3 regions of the Streptomyces sp. YIM S03343 genome follow, and region 1 is predicted to be linked to each of the others. Evidence: riboswitches for the same ligand, from Rfam matches in the RefSeq annotation. Region 1 holds a riboswitch; each other region holds the start of a gene.
The links. A riboswitch is a leader RNA that binds a small molecule or an ion and turns the genes downstream of it on or off. The one in region 1 is predicted to bind cyclic di-AMP.

Region 1 (6,097 bases):
AGCCGTCCGTCGCGAACAACAAGCTCGACACCCAGCTCGCGAGTCTCGCCGCGGGCGCCGACGACTTCGCCGACCGGGCCAGCCGTACGCAGGAACGTATCGACCTCAAGGCCGAGCGGGTGGCCGAGAAGAAGAAGGCCGCCGAGGAGGCCGCCCGCAAGGAGCGGCTGCGCCCCAAGTTCGCCATCCCGGTCGCACAGCGGGGCCTGAGCGCCTACTTCGGCCAGGCCGGCGTCAACTGGATGTCCGTGCACACCGGCATCGACTTCCCGGTCTCCTACGGCACCACCGTGATGGCCGCGACCGACGGCGTCGTCAGCACCAAGTGGAACAGCGCCTACGGCAACATGATGATCGTGACCGCGAAGGACGGCACGGAGACGTGGTACTGCCACCTCTCCACCTACCGCGTGGCCTCCGGTACGACGGTCAAGGCCGGTGACCCGATCGCGTACTCCGGGAATTCCGGCAACTCGACCGGCCCGCACCTGCACTTCGAGGTGCGCCCGGCCGGAGGGTCCCCCATCGACCCGCTCCCGTGGCTGCGCAGCCACGGCCTCGACCCGACGTAGCACCGGCGGCGGCCGGAGGGAGCAGGGAGTTCCCGCCCCGCGCCCCGGTCCTGCCGCCTACAGCTTCTCCACCGGCGCGTACCGCAGCAGCAGCTTCTTGGGCCTGTCGTCGCCGAAGTCGATGGTGGCCACGGCATCGCCGCCCGTGCCCTGGACCCCGACGACGGTGCCCAGCCCGAACTGGTCGTGGGTCACCCGGTCCCCGACCGCGAGAGACACCACCGGCTTCTCCGACGTCCGGCGTGTGGCGAACCCCGACGCGCCCGACGCCGACGAGCGTGAACGCGACGACGACAGCGAGGCCGCGACACCCGCCACCGGCCTGGAGGAGACGGGAGCGACCGCTCCGGTGCGCTTCCACTCCAGATGCGCGGCCGGGATCTCCTCCAGGAAGCGGGAGGGCGGATTGTAGGAGGGCTGGCCCCAGGCGCTGCGCAGGGTGGAGCGGGTCAGATACAGCCGCTCCCGCGCGCGTGTGATCCCGACGTAGGCAAGGCGCCGCTCCTCCTCCAGCTCCTTGGTCTGGCCGAGGGCGCGCATGTGCGGGAACACGCCGTCCTCCATGCCGGTGAGGAAGACGACCGGGAACTCGAGGCCCTTGGCGGTGTGCAGGGTCATCAGGGTGATGACGCCCGAGCCGTCCTCCTCGTCGTCCGGGATCTGGTCGGAGTCGGCGACCAGCGCGACCTGTTCGAGGAAGTCGGCGAGCGTGCCACCGGAGGCCACAGCGGCCACGCCTCCCGCAGCCCCCGCAGCCCCCGCAGCCTCAGTGGCAGCCGCAGCCTCAGTGGCCGCCGCAGCCTCAGTGGCCGCCGCAGCGCCCTCGCCGCGCGCCTGCTCGAACTCCAGAGCCACGGCGGCGAGTTCCTGGAGGTTCTCGATACGGGTCTCGTCCTGCGGATCGGTGGACGCCTGCAACTCGGCGAGATAGCCGGTGCGTTCGAGGACGGCCTCCAGGACGGTGGCCGGTCCGGCGCCGGACTCGACGATCGTACGGAGTTCCTCCATCAGCACGTTGAACCGCCTGACGGCGTTCGTCGACCGGGCCGCCATGCCGTACGCCTCGTCGACGCGGCGCAGCGCCTGCGAGAAGCTGATCCGCTCGCGCTGGGCGAGCGCGTCGATCATGGCCTCGGCGCGATCGCCGATGCCGCGCTTGGGGACGTTGAGGATGCGGCGCAGCGGAACGGAGTCCTCCGGGTTGGCGAGCACCCGCAGATAGGCGAGGACGTCCCGGACCTCCTTGCGCTCGTAGAAGCGGACGCCGCCGACGACCTTGTAGGGCAGGCCGACGCGGATGAAGACCTCTTCGAAGACACGGGACTGGGCGTTGGTGCGGTAGAACACGGCGACGTCACCGGCCCTGGCCTCGCCCGCGTCCGTGAGGCGGTCTATCTCGTCGGCGACGAACTGCGCCTCGTCGTGCTCGGTGTCGGCGACATAGCCGGTGATCCGGGCGCCCGCGCCCGCGTTGGTCCACAGGTTCTTGGGGCGGCGGGACTCGTTGCGCTCGATGACCGCGTTGGCCGCGCTCAGGATGGTCTGCGTGGACCGGTAGTTCTGCTCCAGCAGGATCGTCGTGGCGTCCGGGTAGTCCTCCTCGAACTGGAGGATGTTGCGGATGGTCGCGCCGCGGAAGGCGTAGATCGACTGGTCGGCGTCGCCCACGACGCACAGTTCGGCGGGCTGGAGGTCGTTCTCGCCGGGCGGTACGTCCACCGGGCGCTCCGCGGTGCCGACCAGCTCGCGCACCAGCGCGTACTGGGCGTGGTTGGTGTCCTGGTACTCGTCGACGAGGACATGACGGAAGCGGCGGCGGTAGTGCTCGGCGACGTCCGGGAAGGCGCGCAGCAAATTGACCGTCGTCATGATCAGGTCGTCGAAGTCGAGGGCGTTCGCCTCGCGCAGCCGGGACTGGTAGAGCGCGTACGCCTGGGCGAGGGTCTTCTCGAAGCCGTCGGCGGCCTGGGCGGCGAAGTCCTCCTCGTCGATCAGCTCGTTCTTCAGGTTGGAGATCTTGGCACTGAAGGACTTCGGCGGGTAGCGCTTGGGGTCGAGGTCCAGGTCACGGCAGACGAGCGCCATCAGACGCTTGCTGTCGGCGGCGTCGTAGATCGAGAAGGAGGAGGTGAAGCCGAGCTTCTTGGACTCCCGGCGCAGGATGCGCACGCATGCGCTGTGGAAGGTCATCACCCACATCGCGTTCGCCCGCGGCCCGACGAGCTGCTCGACGCGCTCCTTCATCTCGCCGGCGGCCTTGTTGGTGAAGGTGATCGCGAGGATCTGGCCCGGGTGCACGCCGCGATCGGCCAGCAGATACGCAATGCGGTGCGTGAGCACACGGGTCTTGCCGGAACCGGCTCCGGCCACGATGAGCAGCGGGGTGCCGGAGTGCGCGACGGCGGCGCTCTGGTTGTCGTTCAGCCCCTCCAGCAGGGCGGCCGGATCCACGGCGGGGCGCGGGGCGCCGTTGCGGTAGTACTCGTCCCGGTCCGGAGGCACGTCGAACTTCCCGCCGAACAGATCGTCCGGAAGCGACTCCGGTACGTGTTCGTCCTCGGGCGGCGGCGGGGGCTCCTCGTCATGGCCCCGCGGGGCCTGGAGATCCGCCAGGAAGCTGTCGTCAAAGAGGCTGCTCATCGCTCTCCGAGTCTAGGACCCCCCACTGACAACCCGGGCCCGCTCCGGGAATCCCCCGGCGGCACCGCCGGGCGTACGCGGACCCGCGCACGGACCAGGACGCATCAGGCACGCGGACACCGGCGACCGGGCACATCGCACCCGGGCCGCACCCGGGCCGCATCCGAACCGCCCCCGGACCAGACCATCCCCCGTCTCGGACAAGCGGTCGCAGATCCCCCCATAAGGACGACGACAAAGCCTCACCGAGGTGAAGGTCACAAATTAGTATCGGGCATATCGGCCATCAACCTTCACAGAGGCCACACGAGTTGGCTACCGTGCCGGGCAGGCCGCACGACCCCCACCGGCGAACGTCGCCGGGCCGCGCGGCTCCGCCGAGTCCGGTGCGCCCCCACGGCAGCCGGAGCCGGGGACCCAACCGAACTTGGGGTGAATCGGCCCGTATCCCCGCCGGGATAGGGACCGTAGGGCAACCCTTCCGAACCACCCGCCCGAACCCGACAGCTAACCCGGTAGGCGGAACGTGGAAGGAGTCGCCTCCCTTGGCGTCGCACCGCAAGTCGCGCCCCGCCGGCCCGCGCGTCGCAGGCATACGCACCCCCGCCATCGCCACGGCCGCCGCCCTCACCTCCGTGGCCCTTCTCTCCCAGACCGCCAACGCGGCGCCCTCGGACGACAGACCGAGCCTGGAGGAGGTCCAGAAGAAGGTCGACGACCTCTACCGCCAGGCCGAGTCGGCGACCGAGAAGTACAACGCGGCCAAGGAGAAGTCCACTAAGCAGCGGAAGCGCGTCGACACCCTCCTCGACGACGTCGCCAAGCGCACCCAGAAGCTCAACACGGCCAGGGAGCAGCTGGGTTCCTTCGCCGCCGCCCAGTACCGCACGGGCGCCGCCGAACCCGACACGGCGACCTTCCTCCTCGCGGACTCTCCGCAGGACTACTTCGACCAGACGCAGTTGATGAGCCGTCTGACCAACCGCCAGAAGGGCGCGGTCGACGACTACATCAGCGAGCAGTCGGCGACGATGAAGAAGCGTCAGGAGGCCGCGCAGAGCCTGGAGGCGCTCACCACGTCGCAGACGGACCTGAAGACGGCCAAGGCCACGGTCCAGACGAAGCTCACCGACGCGCGTGACCTGCTCTCGAAGCTCAACGCCGAGGAGAAGGCCCGGCTCGCGGCGATCGAGAAGAAGAAGCAGGAAGAAGCCGCAGCCAAGGCCGCCGAACTGGCGAAGCAGCAGGCGGCGGCCGAGAAGGCAGCGGCAGAGAAGGCGGCCCAGGACAACGCGTCCTCGGGCTCGTCCTCGGATTCGTCCTCCTCCTCATCGGGCTCTTCATCAGGCTCGTCGTCTTCCTCGGACTCGACCTCGACGAAGGCGGAGAAGGCGCTGGCGTTCGCCCGGGCGCAGATCGGCAAGCCGTATGTGTGGGGCGCCACCGGCCCCGGCTCCTACGACTGCTCGGGCCTCACCCAGGCCGCATGGAAGGCGGCGGGCGTCAGCCTCCCGCGTGTGACGTACGACCAGGTCAACGCAGGAACGACGGTCTCCGTTGCCGACGCGAAGCCGGGTGACCTGATCTTCTTCTATTCCGATGTCAGCCACGTCGGTCTCTACATCGGCAACGGCATGATGATCCACGCCCCGAAGCCCGGCGCGTACGTGCGCGAGGAGTCGATCTACTACGGCGGCGCGTCGATCATCCACAGCGTGGTGCGGGTGGCCTGACCGCCTCTGGGGCCGCTTCAGATCTGTCGGATTCTCAGCGATCTGTCGTCAAGTTGTCGTCTGTGACAGATCGCCGAGAATCGCCCCCGTCCCGTCGCAATGACGCTGTCGGATTCTCACTCGTTCTCGTTCGAGCTGTCGGATTCTCATTGCGTCGCGTACTGATGAGCGGCGGTGTATGCCTCGTTCGTTTGATCTCATTTCTCTGGTCCGGTTCTCGCTGTACCCGTCACGGCCGCTTTCGGCAGGTATGGGGAGCCCGGGGTGGCAACGGACCTCGGCCTGGTCGACGTCGAGTGGGCTGAAGGCGAGGGTGGCGGGCGGAGGAAGTCCGTACTGGAGGCGGGGTCCCGGGTTCCGTTCGAGTCTCTCCGGCGGGTTACGCCGGTGGCGTGCCGGCCAGGCCGTGCAGGAGCAGGTCGGTGAGGGTGTCGAGGATCTCGTCGTCGCTGGCGGCGGGGCCGTGGGTGTCAGCGGTGAGGATGGCGTAGCCGAGGCCGGAGACCATGGCGCCCATGGCGGCGGCGACCAGTGTGGGGTCGCCGGGTAGCTGGTGCCCGTGGGACTGCAGGTAGCGGAGGTGGTCGCGGAGTACCTCGGTCTCGGTGGCGAGATCGCGCCAGGCCCGGCCCGATCCGAGGTCCGCCACGATGCGGGACTGGGTCAGGGCGACCACGACCGGCAGGTGGTCGCGGAACATCTGCCAGCCGACGGCGAGGTGGCCGCGTAGTTGGTCGCGGTCGCTCAGGTCGTGCTGGGGCGGGTAGTCGCCGGCGTCGATCTCGTGGTCGATCTGGGCGTTCATGTCGGCCAGCAGAGCTTGGAGCAGTTCTTCCTTGCCCGTGTAGTGGTCGTAGAAGGATCCGGTGGCGCGGCCGGCGGCCGCCGTGATGTCGCCGATCTTCGTGTTCAGGTAGCCGCGCTCGGCGAACAGCCGCCGGGCGGCGTCCTTCAGTGCCGCCTCGGTCTGCGCCGCCCTGGTCTTGCGTACCCCCACCGGCCCTCCCATCGGTCCTTGACTGCCCATGATGACCCATCCTACTCTGAATCCAGATTCACCGAATGCCGATTCGGTGAATCTGGATTCAGCCAAGAGGGGAGTCGCAATGAAGGCAGCAGTGATCAGCGCAGTGGGCAAGACGCCCGAGTTCG
Region 2 (6,097 bases), 2.4 Mb from region 1:
ACGGCCTTCTCGACCGGCTCAGGTCCGCCTATCCGGACGTGGCCTTCGAGTCCTGCTCGGGCGGTGGCGGCCGGATCGACCTCGGTGTGATGAGCCGTACGGACCAGGTGTGGACCTCGGACAACACCGACCCGCTCGACCGGTTGGAGATCCAGCACGGCTTCAGCCAGATCCACCCGGCCCGGGTGATGGCCGCCTGGGTCACCGACAGCCCGAACATCCAGCTCAACCATCGCTCCAGCAGTCTGCGTTTCCGGTTCGTCAGCGCCATGGCCGGAGTGCTCGGAATCGGCGGGCACCTCAGCGACTGGAGCGAGGAGGAGCTGGCCGAGGCGCGCGGCTGGGTGGAGCTGTACAAGGAGATCCGGCCCGTGGTGCAGCGCGGCGACCAGTACCGGCTGCGGCCGCCGGACGGCGGGCTGAGCGCGGTGCAGTACTCGCTCGGCGACGAGACGGTCCTCCTCGCCTGCCTCCAGGCCCAGCACTACGGCGAACCCGTTCCGTCGCTGCGGCTGCGCGGACTTGACCCGACAGCGGCGTACGAATGCCGCGAAACGGGCGAAGTTCACCGGGGCGCGGTGCTGCAGCATCACGGTCTGCGCACCGGGCTGAGCGGCGACCTGGACGCAACAGTCCTGCGGCTGCGGCGAATCTGAGGCTTCTGTCCTAATTAGGGCATTAGCTCACCTTCATTTGCTTTAGATTGTCTTCGTTGGACTTCGCTGCCGTTCCAATGCTTTCATTGTCCTTCATTCCAACTCGGCCAGGAATGGGGGGCGGTGGAGAAGGGGCGGGTGAGGAGGCTCATATCCGTGACGGTGAGTCGTCCGTCATGTTCACGTAATTCATAAGGTTTTCCTTGGGAATTGCCAGGAGAAATCGGGGCGGAATTCACGGAGGGTGACCGTGAATTCCGGGAAAAGATCAAGGGAAACGCGTATCCCGGGAACCACCGGCTTGTTGATTCGCGTCCTGGTCGCCTACGTTCGCCATCAATCCGGACGGACCGCCGAATCCTGCCACCGACCGGACTCCGCACACACTCACCCGCGTACGGCAGGAGCGGGGGACCCACAGGTACGACTGCCTGGTCCGGTCTCCGGCACAGGCTCGGGGTGAAGCCGTGACCCTTCGTCATGGCCGGGCAGCTCCAGCCCGAACCCGACAGCTCACCTCGCAGGCGCCGGAGAGGAATTCGCCATGCCCGCGAAGGGTAAGCACCGCCGCCCCAAGTCCCAGCGCTTCACCCGCTCCATAGCCGTCGCCGGAACCGGCGGCGCGGCGCTGGCCCTGCCGCTCATCGGCGCCGGGGGCGCGCACGCCGCGACCCCGCAGTCGGCCGTCCAGTCGGCCACGCAGTCCGTCTCGCAGTCGGTCGCGCAGACGGCTCCGGCACAGACCGTCCAGGCCGCGCCGGTCGCCGCGCACCAGGCCGGACGGGCGTCCGACGCGAAGAGCACGCGGACGAAGATCTACACCGTCCACACCGGCGACTACCTCGCGAAGATCGCCGCCGAGCACCGGGTCCGCGGCGGCTGGCACCGCCTCTACCGGGACAACCGCGAGGCCGTGGGCGGCAACCCCTCCCTGATCCACCCCGGTCTGAAGCTCACCCTCGGGCGCCATGCCACGGCCGCCACCGCCGAGTCGAAGCCGACGCCGTCGTCCGCACAGTCCGCACAGTCCGCGCCGTCCGCGCCGTCTGCCTCCGCCGGCACCGCGACCGCCACGAATGCCTCCGCCCCCACGGGCTCCGGTTTCACGCTGCCGGTCGTCGGCGGCACCGTCGGTACGTCGTACCACGTCGCGGGCAGCATGTGGTCCAGCGGTTACCACACCGGCGTCGACTTCGTGGTCCCAACCGGTACCTCCCTCAAGGCTGTCGGCGCGGGCACCGTCGTCTCGGCAGGCTGGGGCGGCGCGTACGGCAACCAGGTCGTGATCCGGCTCGCCGACGGCCACTACGCGCAGTACGCGCACCTGTCCCAGCTGTCCGTCTCCGCCGGTCAGTCCGTGACGACGGGTCAGCAGGTCGGTCTCTCGGGTGCGACCGGCAATGTGACGGGCCCGCACCTGCACTTCGAGATCCGTACCACCCCCGACTACGGCTCGGACATCGACCCGGTCGCCTGGCTCCGCGAGCACGGCGTAGCCGTCGGCTGACACCCGCCCGCCGCACACCCCCGCAATCCGCCGAAGGCCGGACCACGATCCCCGGGTCCGGTCTTCGGTCTGCCCGGGCGCCGGACCGGCACCGGCCGGGCACCTCCGGGCTCCGGGCCTGCCGAGCCGACAACACCCCAGGTAGAACAGGTATTCCGGGTTGGCAAACGCTTTACGAGTGGCCTTTGTCACCGCCCGTCAAGCCTTGCCTACGGTCGCGTAGGTCACATCGAAGGGTGAATCATGGCCGCTTGTGGCAGACGATTCGAAGAGTGACAACAGATCAGTGATCGGGTCGTACGTGGCGGTGGGGGACAGCTTCACCGAGGGAGTGGGTGACCCCGGCCCCGACGGCCAGTTCGTCGGATGGGCCGACCGGTTCGCCGTACTGCTCGCCGACCAGCGGCCCGAAGGCGATTTCGATTACACCAGCCTTGCCGTACGCGGCAAGCTGCTCGACCAGATCGTGGAGGACCAGCTCCCGAGGGCCGTGGCGCTCGCACCGGACCTGGTCTCCTTCTGCGCGGGCGGCAACGACATCATCCGCCCGGGCAGCGACCCGGACGAAGTGGCCGAGCGCTTCGAGGCGGCGGTCGCCCAACTCACCGGGGTGGCCGGCACGGTCCTCGTGACCACCGGCTTCGACACCCGCGGCATCCCCGTGCTCAAGCATCTGCGGGGCAAGATCGCGACGTACAACGGGCATGTGAGGGCGATCGCCGACCGGTACGGCTGCCCGGTGCTCGACCTGTGGTCGCTGCGGTCGATCCAGGACCGCCGGGCCTGGGACGACGACCGGCTGCACCTCTCGGCGGAGGGCCACACCCGAGTTGCCCTGCGCGCCGGACAGCTGCTCGGCTACGACGTCCCGGCCGACCCGGAGCAGCCCTGGCCCGCGCTGCCGCCCCGCGGCACGCTGGAGATGCGGCGGGACAACGTGACCTGGGCGCGTGACTACCTGGTGCCGTGGATCGGCCGACGGCTGCGCGGGGAGTCCTCCGGCGACCATGTGACGGCGAAGGGCACAGTGTCGCCCGACGCCATCAAGATGCGGATCCGCTCGGTGGCTTAGGGCCTATCTGGCAGATCATGCCGGAGACGCGGGCGCCGGGACGACCGGACGACGGGCGGCCGTACCGACACGGGTACGGCCGCCCGCGCCGTGTGGCAGGTCAGGCGGACCGCCACTCGGGGCATGGCCATGACCACCCAGCGAAGTCCAAGACTTCTCCAAGGTTGGATGTTTCCGCAGGTCCAGGGCACAAGATCGGCGCTGCGGGCGTTATACGGCGTGGCGGACGGCCGGGACAGGACCCGGGTTGACCAGATCGTCCGACCATAATGGAAAGCCTGACCGACTCGACCAGGAGGCAATGTGACCGGTTTGGGTTCCCTGAGCTCCGGGCTCCGTTCGCTGCAGCCCGCGGCCTTCGGCGCGGACCCGAGCGGCGAGCGCATGGCCCGTATCCGCAGATCACCCCATTTCAAGGACGGCGTCTTCCAGAATCCCGAGGGCACCGCCCGGCCCCGGCCGTCGGGATCGATGCTGGACTTCGCCAAGATCTATTTCGACCGCGAGCTGCGGCCGCGCCGCGCCCCGCAGGACTCGATCCCCGTGCACCCCACCACCCTCGCCGACCTGGCCAGGCAGCCCGTCACGGGCCTGCGCCTGACCTGGATGGGCCACTCCAGCGTGCTCGCGGAGATCGACGGGCGGCGCGTGCTGTTCGACCCGGTCTGGGGCCAGCGCTGCTCCCCGTTCGCGTTCGTGGGGCCCAAGCGGCTGCACCCGGTCCCGCTGCCGCTGGCCGCGCTCGGCCCGGTCGACGTCGTGGTCATCTCGCACGACCACTACGACCACCTGGACATGCCCACGATCAAGGCGCTGGCCGGCACGGACACCGTGTTCGCCGTGCCGCTGGGCGTGGGCGCCCATCTGGAGCACTGGGGCGTCTCGGCAGGCCGGCTGCGCGAGCTGGACTGGCAGGAGTCGACGGAGATCGCCGGCCTCACCCTGACCGCCACCCCCGCCCGGCACTTCTGCGGGCGCGGGCTGCGCAACACCCAGCACACCCTGTGGGCCTCCTGGGCGGTCGCGGGTGAGGAGCACCGGATCTACCACAGCGGTGACACCGGCTACTTCAAGGGGTTCCAGGAGATCGGTGCCGCCCACGGCCCGTTCGACGCCACGATGATCCAGATCGGCGCGTACTCCGAGTTCTGGCCGGACATCCACATGACCCCCGAGGAGGGCATGCGCGCCCACCTCGACCTCCAGGGCGGGCAGCCGTCCGGAGTCATGCTGCCGATCCACTGGGGCACCTTCAATCTGGCCCCCCACCCCTGGGCCGAGCCCGGCGAGGGCACGGTCAGCGCGGCGGCCGCGGTCGGCGCGAGTGTCGCCCTGCCCCGCCCCGGCCAGCCGTTCGAGCCGACCGGCGACTTTGTCCCGGCCGAGCCCTGGTGGCGCGGTGTCTCCGTCGCCCCGGAGGGCGGCTGGCCCGCGGTGACGGGGCTGCCGCACGTGGTGACCGAGCTGGAGGGCGAGTCGGAGGTCCGGCGCACGGCCCGTGAGGCCGAGGCGGCCGACACGCCCGGTGACATATCCGGCCGCAAGGGCGCGGACAGCGGGGACCCGGAAGCCGTACCCGCGAGCTGACCGCGCGCCGCGCGAAAGCCGTTCAGGAGGGCCGGGGAGCGAACAGCTCCCCGGCCCTCGTCGTTGCGCGCCCGACCGGTTGCGACCAGGTCGGATCGTGTTCCGATCGGACTTTTTCGCGGGCCTCGACGGGAGAGTCGGTCGTGTGTACGGCGCCTCATACCAGAGTGGGACGCACGGCGCGGGACTTTGCCGACTGAGCGCCGCACATGATGCGTTGGCGACTACTGTGAGTGTCCGTCGAGTGACGCGCTCGACCGGCGCCGCGACGGCGCACGCCCTTCCCGCGTGCGCCTGGTGCTGTGACCGGAAAGGTTTGCCGGAAAGCCCGCGGCGTCCGGTGCGGTGCATCGCAAGGCGGAGCATCGCCCGCGTACTGGACGTACTCGGGTGATGCGACAACGCGGCGAGGTGCCGTGCCGGACGCTGCGGGCCGGTGAACCTTTCCGGTCGCAGCACTGGCCCCCGCCCGGCAGGCCACCGGCCCGACAGGCCCGACGGACCGGCCCGACAGATACGGACGCAACGAGGAAGCAGATGTCTCACCTCCGTGCACCGGCCCCACGCGCAGACCGCCGCGAGGGCGGACGGCACGGGCGGCCGGTCAACCGCACCGCCCCCGCGCTGCCCGACACCCGGATACGGCCACAGCTGCTGCGCCTCGCCGTGCTGCCGCCCGTCGCGGTGGCCCTCTGCGGCTGCGCGGCCGTCCTGTTCACCGTCCGCGCCGGTGGCGCACGCCCCGGCTCCACCGTGTGGGCCGTCCTCGCGGGCGCCCTCTCGGTGGCCCTCGCGGCCGTCCTGATCGCCGCCGTCGCTGCGGGCCGCGCCGCCGCGTCCGTCAGCGAGCGCATCGGCGCCCTGCGCCGCAACACCGCGCGCGGCGAGGCCGATCTGAAGGCCCTCGTCGAGGCGCTGCGTCGTGGGGAGGGCCCGCCCGGCCGCAGAGCGCGCAGCGGACCGCCCGACGACGCCGACGAGTTCGAACTGCTCGCCGCCGATCTCGCGCGCGCCCAGGAAGCGGCCGTCGCCACCGTCGTCCGGGCCGCCCAGCTCTCCAGCCGGACCAGCAGCGAACAGAAGCTGGAGGTGTTCGTCAACCTCGCGCGCCGCCTTCAGTCCCTGGTGCACCGCGAGATCTCCATCCTCGACGAGCTGGAGAACGACATCGAGGACCCCGATCTGCTCAAGGGCCTCTTCCACGTCGACCACCTCGCCACCCGGATCCGCCGCCACTCCGAGAACCTCGCCGTCCTCGGCGGTGCCGTCTCACGC
Region 3 (6,097 bases), 1.2 Mb from region 1:
GTGCGTCAGCCACTCGCCGCGGTCGCTGCTGGCCTTGGTGATCACAGGGATCCCGCCCCTCACCGCGCTGGCGTGTTTCTGGGAACTGGTCGGCCAAGTCAGCGCCGCTTCGAAGCAGCGGCCCCGCCATGCCGTACCCGGCGCCGAGGCCGCCGCGGCGGAACGATCCGGCAGACCCCACCGGGCCCCGGGGCGCTGAGCAGGGACGGACCAGGGATGGATCAGGGCCGGAGCAGGGACGGATCAGGAACGGACGAGGGACTGCCCTCAACCCGCCGTACGCTCCGTCAGATCGGTGACTTCGGCGAGTTCGGCCAGTTCGGCGACTTCGGCCGGTTCCGTCAGCTGGGCCAGCGGCAGGGTGTGCTGGGTCTGGAGGACCTTGGCGCGTAGATAGCGGACGTTGTGCGCGGTGGTGAAGACACCGGTGGACACCCGCTCCCGGACGTCGATGCCCAGCGTCCGCAACTGCTCCGCCTTGTCCGGGTTGTTGGACAGCAGGTCGAGCCGCTCGATACCGAGCGCGCGCAGCATCTGTGCGGCGGCCGTGTAGTCGCGGCCGTCCTCGGGCAGTCCGAGGGCGGCGTTCGCCTCGTAGGTGTCGAGGCCCTGGTCCTGGAGGGCGTACGCGTCGAGCTTGTTGTAGAGGCCTATGCCCCGGCCCTCCTGGCGCAGATAGAGCAGGACACCGCCGCGCGCCGCGATCCGCTCCACCGCCTCACGCAGTTGGGGGCCGCAGTCGCAGCGCGCGGAGCCGAAGACATCGCCGGTCAGGCACTCGGAGTGCAGCCGGACCAGGGGGGTGCTGCCGGGCTCGGGGGTGCCGAGGACGGCGGCGACGTGCTCCTGGCCGTCGGCCAGACCGTGGAAGGTGACGAGGTCGGCGTCGACGCTGTAGCCGTCCTGGAAGCGCAGCGGTACCCGGACGCGGGCGCGCTGGGTGGCGGCAAGGGTGTCGGGCATGCGGGTCTCCCGGTTGCGGTGCGGGTGTGTCTGCCGCGGCCGACCGCTCGTCGGTACTGCTACTGCTACTGCTAGTGCTTCAAATTTTGAGCAGTTGGCCACAGGGAGAGACCCTACCCCATGCTTTAAAGTTGAAGCAATTGTTTTTCCGCTGTTCGTCCGCGCTCGGGGTGACTCACAAGGCAGTGGACGCCGGGGAGGCGGACGGTGCGGAAGGGGGCGCCGGGGAAGTCGGCGACGGGGACGTGGATGACGGGGACGCGGACGACGGGCAGGCGGACGACCGCCGCCGCCAAGGGACGTCATCGGGTCCCGCCCCGCGATCCTCACCCTGGAGCCCCCGCACGATCCCCGTGCAGATCTCCTCCAGCTGCCCCACCTGCTCCGGGGTGAGCCGGTCGAAGAGCGTGGCGCGCACCGTCTCGACATGCCCGGGCGCCGTACGCTCCAGCACGGCCATCCCCTCGTCGGTCAGCACCGCGATGCTGCTGCGCTTGTCCCAGCGGCAGTCCTCGCGGCGCAGCAGCCCGTCCCGCTCCAGCCGGGTCACGGCGTACGTCAGCCTGCTGCGCGTGATCTTCAGGGTCTCGGCGAGATCGGTCATCCGCAGCCGGTGGTCCGGCGCGGCGGACAGGTTGGCCAGCACCGAGTAGAACAGATGGGGCATGCCGGCCTCCTGCTGGAGCTGCCGGTCGATCGCGTCCTCCAGGAGCTGCGACGCGGCGATGTACGCGCGCCAGGCGCGCTGCTCGTCGGGGGTGAGCCAGCGGGTCGTCATGCTCCCAGTGTAGGTTTGTTTCAAACTTGAACCAAGGCGACCGTCCCCCGAACCCCTGGCCGTCCCCCCGAACCCCTGACCGTCTCCGAAGCCCCTGACCGACCTTTGATGCCCCAAGGCCCCCGAAGAGAGCGCCGACGCCATGCCGTACCCGTACGTCCTCCTGTCCGCCGCCGTCTCCCTCGACGGCTACCTGGACGACACCGGCCCCGAGCGCCTGCTGCTGTCCGGCCCGGCCGACTTCGACCGGGTCGACGAGGTACGGGCGTCCTGCGACGCCATCCTGATCGGCGCCGGCACCATCCGCGCCGACAACCCGCGCCTGCTGGTCAACTCCCCCGAGCGCCGGGATGCCCGCCGCGCCGCCGGGCAGCCGGAGTACCCCCTCAAGGTGACCGTCAGCGCCACGGGCGACCTGGACCCGGCGGCCCAGTTCTGGCACACCGGCGGGGACAAGCTGCTCTACACGACGGACAAAGGCGCCGACCGTGCCGGCGAACTGGCCCTCGCCGCCGATGTCGTCCCCCTCGGTCCCGCCCTCGACTGGCGGGAGCTGCTGACCCATCTGTACGAGGTGCGCAGGGTGCGCCGCCTGATGGTGGAGGGCGGCGGCACCGTCCACACCCAGCTCCTCCAGCATGGCCTCGCCGACGAACTCCAGCTGGTGCTCGCCCCGCTCTTCGTGGGCGACCCGGACGCCCCCCGCCTCTTCGGCCCCGGCACCTACCAGGGCGGACGGCTGCGGCTGCTGGAGACCCGCGCCATAGGCGACGTCGTCCTGATGCGCTACGAGCCCACCGCCCCCGGCACCGGTCCGCTCGCCACCGCCGCCGACCGGCACTGGCTGCGGCTGGCCTGCGAGCTGGCCGCGCTGTGCCCGCCGTCGGACACCGCGTTCAGCGTCGGTGCGGTGGCCGTCGCCGCCGACGGCACCGAGCTGGCCCGCGGCCACTCCCGGGAGGGGGGCGACACGGTCGTGCACGCGGAGGAGGCGGCCCTCGCCAAGACCGACCCGGCCGACCCGCGGCTGCCCGGCGCCACCGTCTACAGCAGCCTGGAACCCTGCGCCCGCCGCGCCTCCCGCCCCGCGCCCTGCGCCCGGCTGATTCTCGACGCGGGCGTACGGCGTGTCGTGACCGCCTGGCGGGAGCCGGACACCTTCGTCGCGGCGGCCGACGGCAACGGGCTGCTGACGGCGAACGGCGCCACCGTGGTCGTCATACCGGAGTACGAGCCCACCGCCAAGGCACCCAACGGGCATCTGCTGGACTGAGGGCGGGGAAGCGGTGCTCCCGCACGCCCGCACGACGGCGAGAACTGGACCGGGAAACCGGGAGAACCGGGGGAGCAGGGAGAACAGGAAAAAAGCCTGGGGCCGGAATCCATCACATGGATTCCGGCCCCAGGCCTTCAGTAGCGGGGACAGGATTTGAACCTGCGACCTCTGGGTTATGAGCCCAGCGAGCTACCGAGCTGCTCCACCCCGCGTCGGTGAGACCAGTGTACGGCATCTGGCAGGGTGCCCGCTCATCCGCTCGGCTCAGCCCCGTTCGCCGCCCGCCGCCGGGGCCGGACACTGGAGGTACGTCGGCTACGGACGGGGAGTCGGGTGGAGTGGCCTGGTGAGGTGGAGGAGCGACCCGGGCGCCGCATCATGTACGCCCGTACCGCCGTACGGCTCCTGCCCGCGCTGCTGCTGGCCGGCGGGATCCTCTTCGACTACCTCACCCCGCAGGAGTTCTCCGCGACCCCGCTGCTCACCGCCGCGCCGCTGGTCGCCGCCCCGCTCTACTCGCGGCGCGGCACGGTCCTCACCGGGCTCGCGGCCGTGCTCGCCGCGGTGGCCGTGCTGATCGGTCACGCCACACGGCATGTCGTGGTGGCCGTCGGCGCGGTGACGGAGCTGGTCACCGTCACCACGGTCGCGGTGCTCGCCGTCCTCATCAACATCCTCGTGCAGCGCGGGCAGCGGCAGCTCGCCTCCGTTCGCGAGATCGCCGAGGCCGCGCAGCTCGCTGTACTGCCCGAGCCGGAGGAACGCATCGGCGGTCTGGACATCGCGGCGCGCTACGAGGCGGCGCAGGCCGGGGCGTCCATCGGCGGCGATCTCTACGCCGTGCAGGACAGCCCGCACGGCGTCCGGCTGATCGTCGGGGACGTGCGGGGCAAGGGGATGGGTGCGGTGGGCATCGTGGCCGTCGTCATCGGGGCCTTCCGGGAGGCCGCCGAGCAGGAGGCCACGCTGGAGGCGGTCGCCCAGCGGTTGGAGCGGGCGCTGGTGCGCGAGGACAACCGGCGCGAGGCCGTCGACGCCGTCGAGGGGTTCACCACCGCCGTCCTCGCGGAGATCCCGCAGGGCGAGCCACTCGTCCGCGTCGTCAACCGCGGCCACCCCCCGCCGCTGCTGCTCCTCGCCGATGGCACCGTGCGCGTGCTGCACGCCGACACGGCGGCGCTGCCGCTCGGGCTGGGTGAGCTGAGCGCCCTGCCCGACCGCACCCAGGAGACGGACTTCCCGCCCGGGGCCACGCTGCTGCTCTACACCGACGGGCTGTCCGAGGCGCGCGACGCGCACGGCGTGTTCTACGACCCCGAGACAGGGCTCGGCGGCCGGACCTTCCCGGGCCCGCAGCCGCTGCTCACCGCCCTCGCCGCGGAGGCGCACCGGCACGCCGGGGGCGGTCTGACGGACGACATGGCGCTGCTCGCGGTACGGCGGCCGTGACACATCTCTCCGGCCGGTGGCGTGACACAAGTCTCCGGCCGACGCGTGACGCTTCCCGTCGGTCTCGCGCTGATATCGGTCCGGTATCACGTTGGGTGAGCGGACGGTCTCGCTCCGCATAACATCTGAGTCACCGTCACCGCCGCGGTGGCTGATGGGTGGAGGTCAACTCGCCCGATTTACGCCGGTCATGGCGGGTAAGTCCGGCGGAAAAATCTTGCTGATCACGGGGAACGGCTTGGAATCTCCCCTCCGCGTCTATTAACGTTCGATAACGCAGCGCGGTTGTCCCAGCCGTCACAAGAGACGGCTCCGTGCGCACGCGCCGAGTCCCGCAAGGGAGCCGGGGAACCACCACCCTGGGGTGAATCACGCGGATACCGCCGTGGAAGCACGGCGTTATACGCGCGTAGGAGACCTTCCTGCTCCGAACCCGTCAGCTAACCCGGTAGGCGAGAAGGAAGGAAGGAGCGCGCCCACGTGGCGTCTAACCGGCCTCTCACGGAGTCTCCGTACGTACCCGGCCAGCGCGGGGGAACCGACACCTTCGGCTACGGCGAGTACCAGACCGACGAGGGTCCCTGGCAGGAGTGGAACCCCACCGAGGACTCCCTCCGCCCGGTACGAGGCCGGCACCGCGTCGGCAAGCAGCGCGGCGGCGGACTCGCCCGCAGCTCCACCGTCCTGGGCGTCGGTGTCATAGCGGCCGTCGGCGCGGGCGGCATGGCCAGCGCCAACACCGGCAAGCCGCCGGTCTCCATCTCCATGCCCGATCTGCCCTCCGTGGGCTCCCTGCTCGGCGACTCCGGCTCGGGCGGCGACTCGGGCAGCGACTCGGCCAAGGCGTCCCAGGCCGCGCTCAGCACCATGACGACGACGGTGGCCGACAGCAAGAGCTCCGACGCGGGCGAGGCGCTGCGCAACCGGATCATGGCGCAGGCCGAGCAGCAGCAGACCCAGGTCGCGAACAAGGCCCAGACGGCCGCCGAAACCGCCGCCGCCAAGCGCACCGCTGCCGCCGCTGCCGCCGCCGAGAAGGCCGCCGCCGCCAAGGCCGAGGCGGCCAAGGCGAAGGCGGAGGAGGCCGCGAAGAAGAAGGCCGAGGCCGCGCGCCTGGCCGCGCTGGCCAAGCAGTACACGCTGCCGGTCGCGTCCTACACCATCACCGGCACCTTCGGTCAGGCCGGCACGTTGTGGTCCTCCGGCTATCACACAGGCCTCGACTTCGCCGCGCCCACGGGCACGCTGATCAAGGCGATCCACAGCGGCACGATCACCGAGGCGGGCTGGGCCGGCGCCTACGGGTACCGCACCATCCTGACTCTCGATGACGGTACCGAGCTGTGGTTCAACCACCAGTCGTCGATCAGCGTCTCCGTCGGCCAGAAGGTCAGCACGGGCGATGTGATCGGCCGCGTCGGCGCCACCGGCAACGTCACCGGCCCGCATCTGCACCTGGAGGTCCACCCGAACGGGCAGGCCACCGCCACCGATCCGATGACATGGCTGCGCGGCAAGGGCCTCAACCCCTGACGGCGCTCAGCCTCTGGCAGGCTGGCTGTTCTGCTTCTCTCTTATCCCTCCCCTCTGGTCTCCGGCGGTCCTGACGGCTTCCCCCCGACGTCAGGGCT

Region 2: it holds a riboswitch for cyclic di-AMP, as region 1 does, so the genes downstream of both, ACSYGN_RS06060 (M23 family metallopeptidase) here and ACSYGN_RS15785 (C40 family peptidase) in region 1, are expected to answer to the same signal.
Region 3: it holds a riboswitch for cyclic di-AMP, as region 1 does, so the genes downstream of both, ACSYGN_RS21330 (M23 family metallopeptidase) here and ACSYGN_RS15785 (C40 family peptidase) in region 1, are expected to answer to the same signal.

What each region holds. Positions count from the first base shown of each region.
Region 1 is NZ_JBPUKX010000001.1:3,713,085-3,719,181, forward strand. It holds gene ACSYGN_RS15775 (M23 family metallopeptidase) at 1-572, shown strand, start outside; gene ACSYGN_RS15780 (ATP-dependent DNA helicase) at 630-3,212, opposite strand; cyclic di-AMP (ydaO/yuaA leader) riboswitch at 3,578-3,749, shown strand; gene ACSYGN_RS15785 (C40 family peptidase) at 3,758-4,945, shown strand; gene ACSYGN_RS15790 (TetR/AcrR family transcriptional regulator) at 5,325-5,942, opposite strand; gene ACSYGN_RS15795 (quinone oxidoreductase family protein) at 6,052-6,097, shown strand, end outside.
Region 2 is NZ_JBPUKX010000001.1:1,339,599-1,345,695, reverse strand. It holds gene ACSYGN_RS06065 (alpha-galactosidase) at 1-656, shown strand, start outside; cyclic di-AMP (ydaO/yuaA leader) riboswitch at 1,031-1,196, shown strand; gene ACSYGN_RS06060 (M23 family metallopeptidase) at 1,201-2,163, shown strand; gene ACSYGN_RS06055 (SGNH/GDSL hydrolase family protein) at 2,450-3,235, shown strand; gene ACSYGN_RS06050 (MBL fold metallo-hydrolase) at 3,539-4,822, shown strand; gene ACSYGN_RS06045 (sensor histidine kinase) at 5,360-6,097, shown strand, end outside.
Region 3 is NZ_JBPUKX010000001.1:4,907,545-4,913,641, forward strand. It holds gene ACSYGN_RS21300 (DUF2637 domain-containing protein) at 1-199, shown strand, start outside; gene ACSYGN_RS21305 (GTP cyclohydrolase II) at 268-963, opposite strand; gene ACSYGN_RS21310 (MarR family winged helix-turn-helix transcriptional regulator) at 1,139-1,741, opposite strand; gene ACSYGN_RS21315 (dihydrofolate reductase family protein) at 1,884-3,014, shown strand; tRNA gene ACSYGN_RS21320 (tRNA-Met) at 3,156-3,229, opposite strand; gene ACSYGN_RS21325 (PP2C family protein-serine/threonine phosphatase) at 3,396-4,466, shown strand; cyclic di-AMP (ydaO/yuaA leader) riboswitch at 4,780-4,936, shown strand; gene ACSYGN_RS21330 (M23 family metallopeptidase) at 4,947-5,999, shown strand.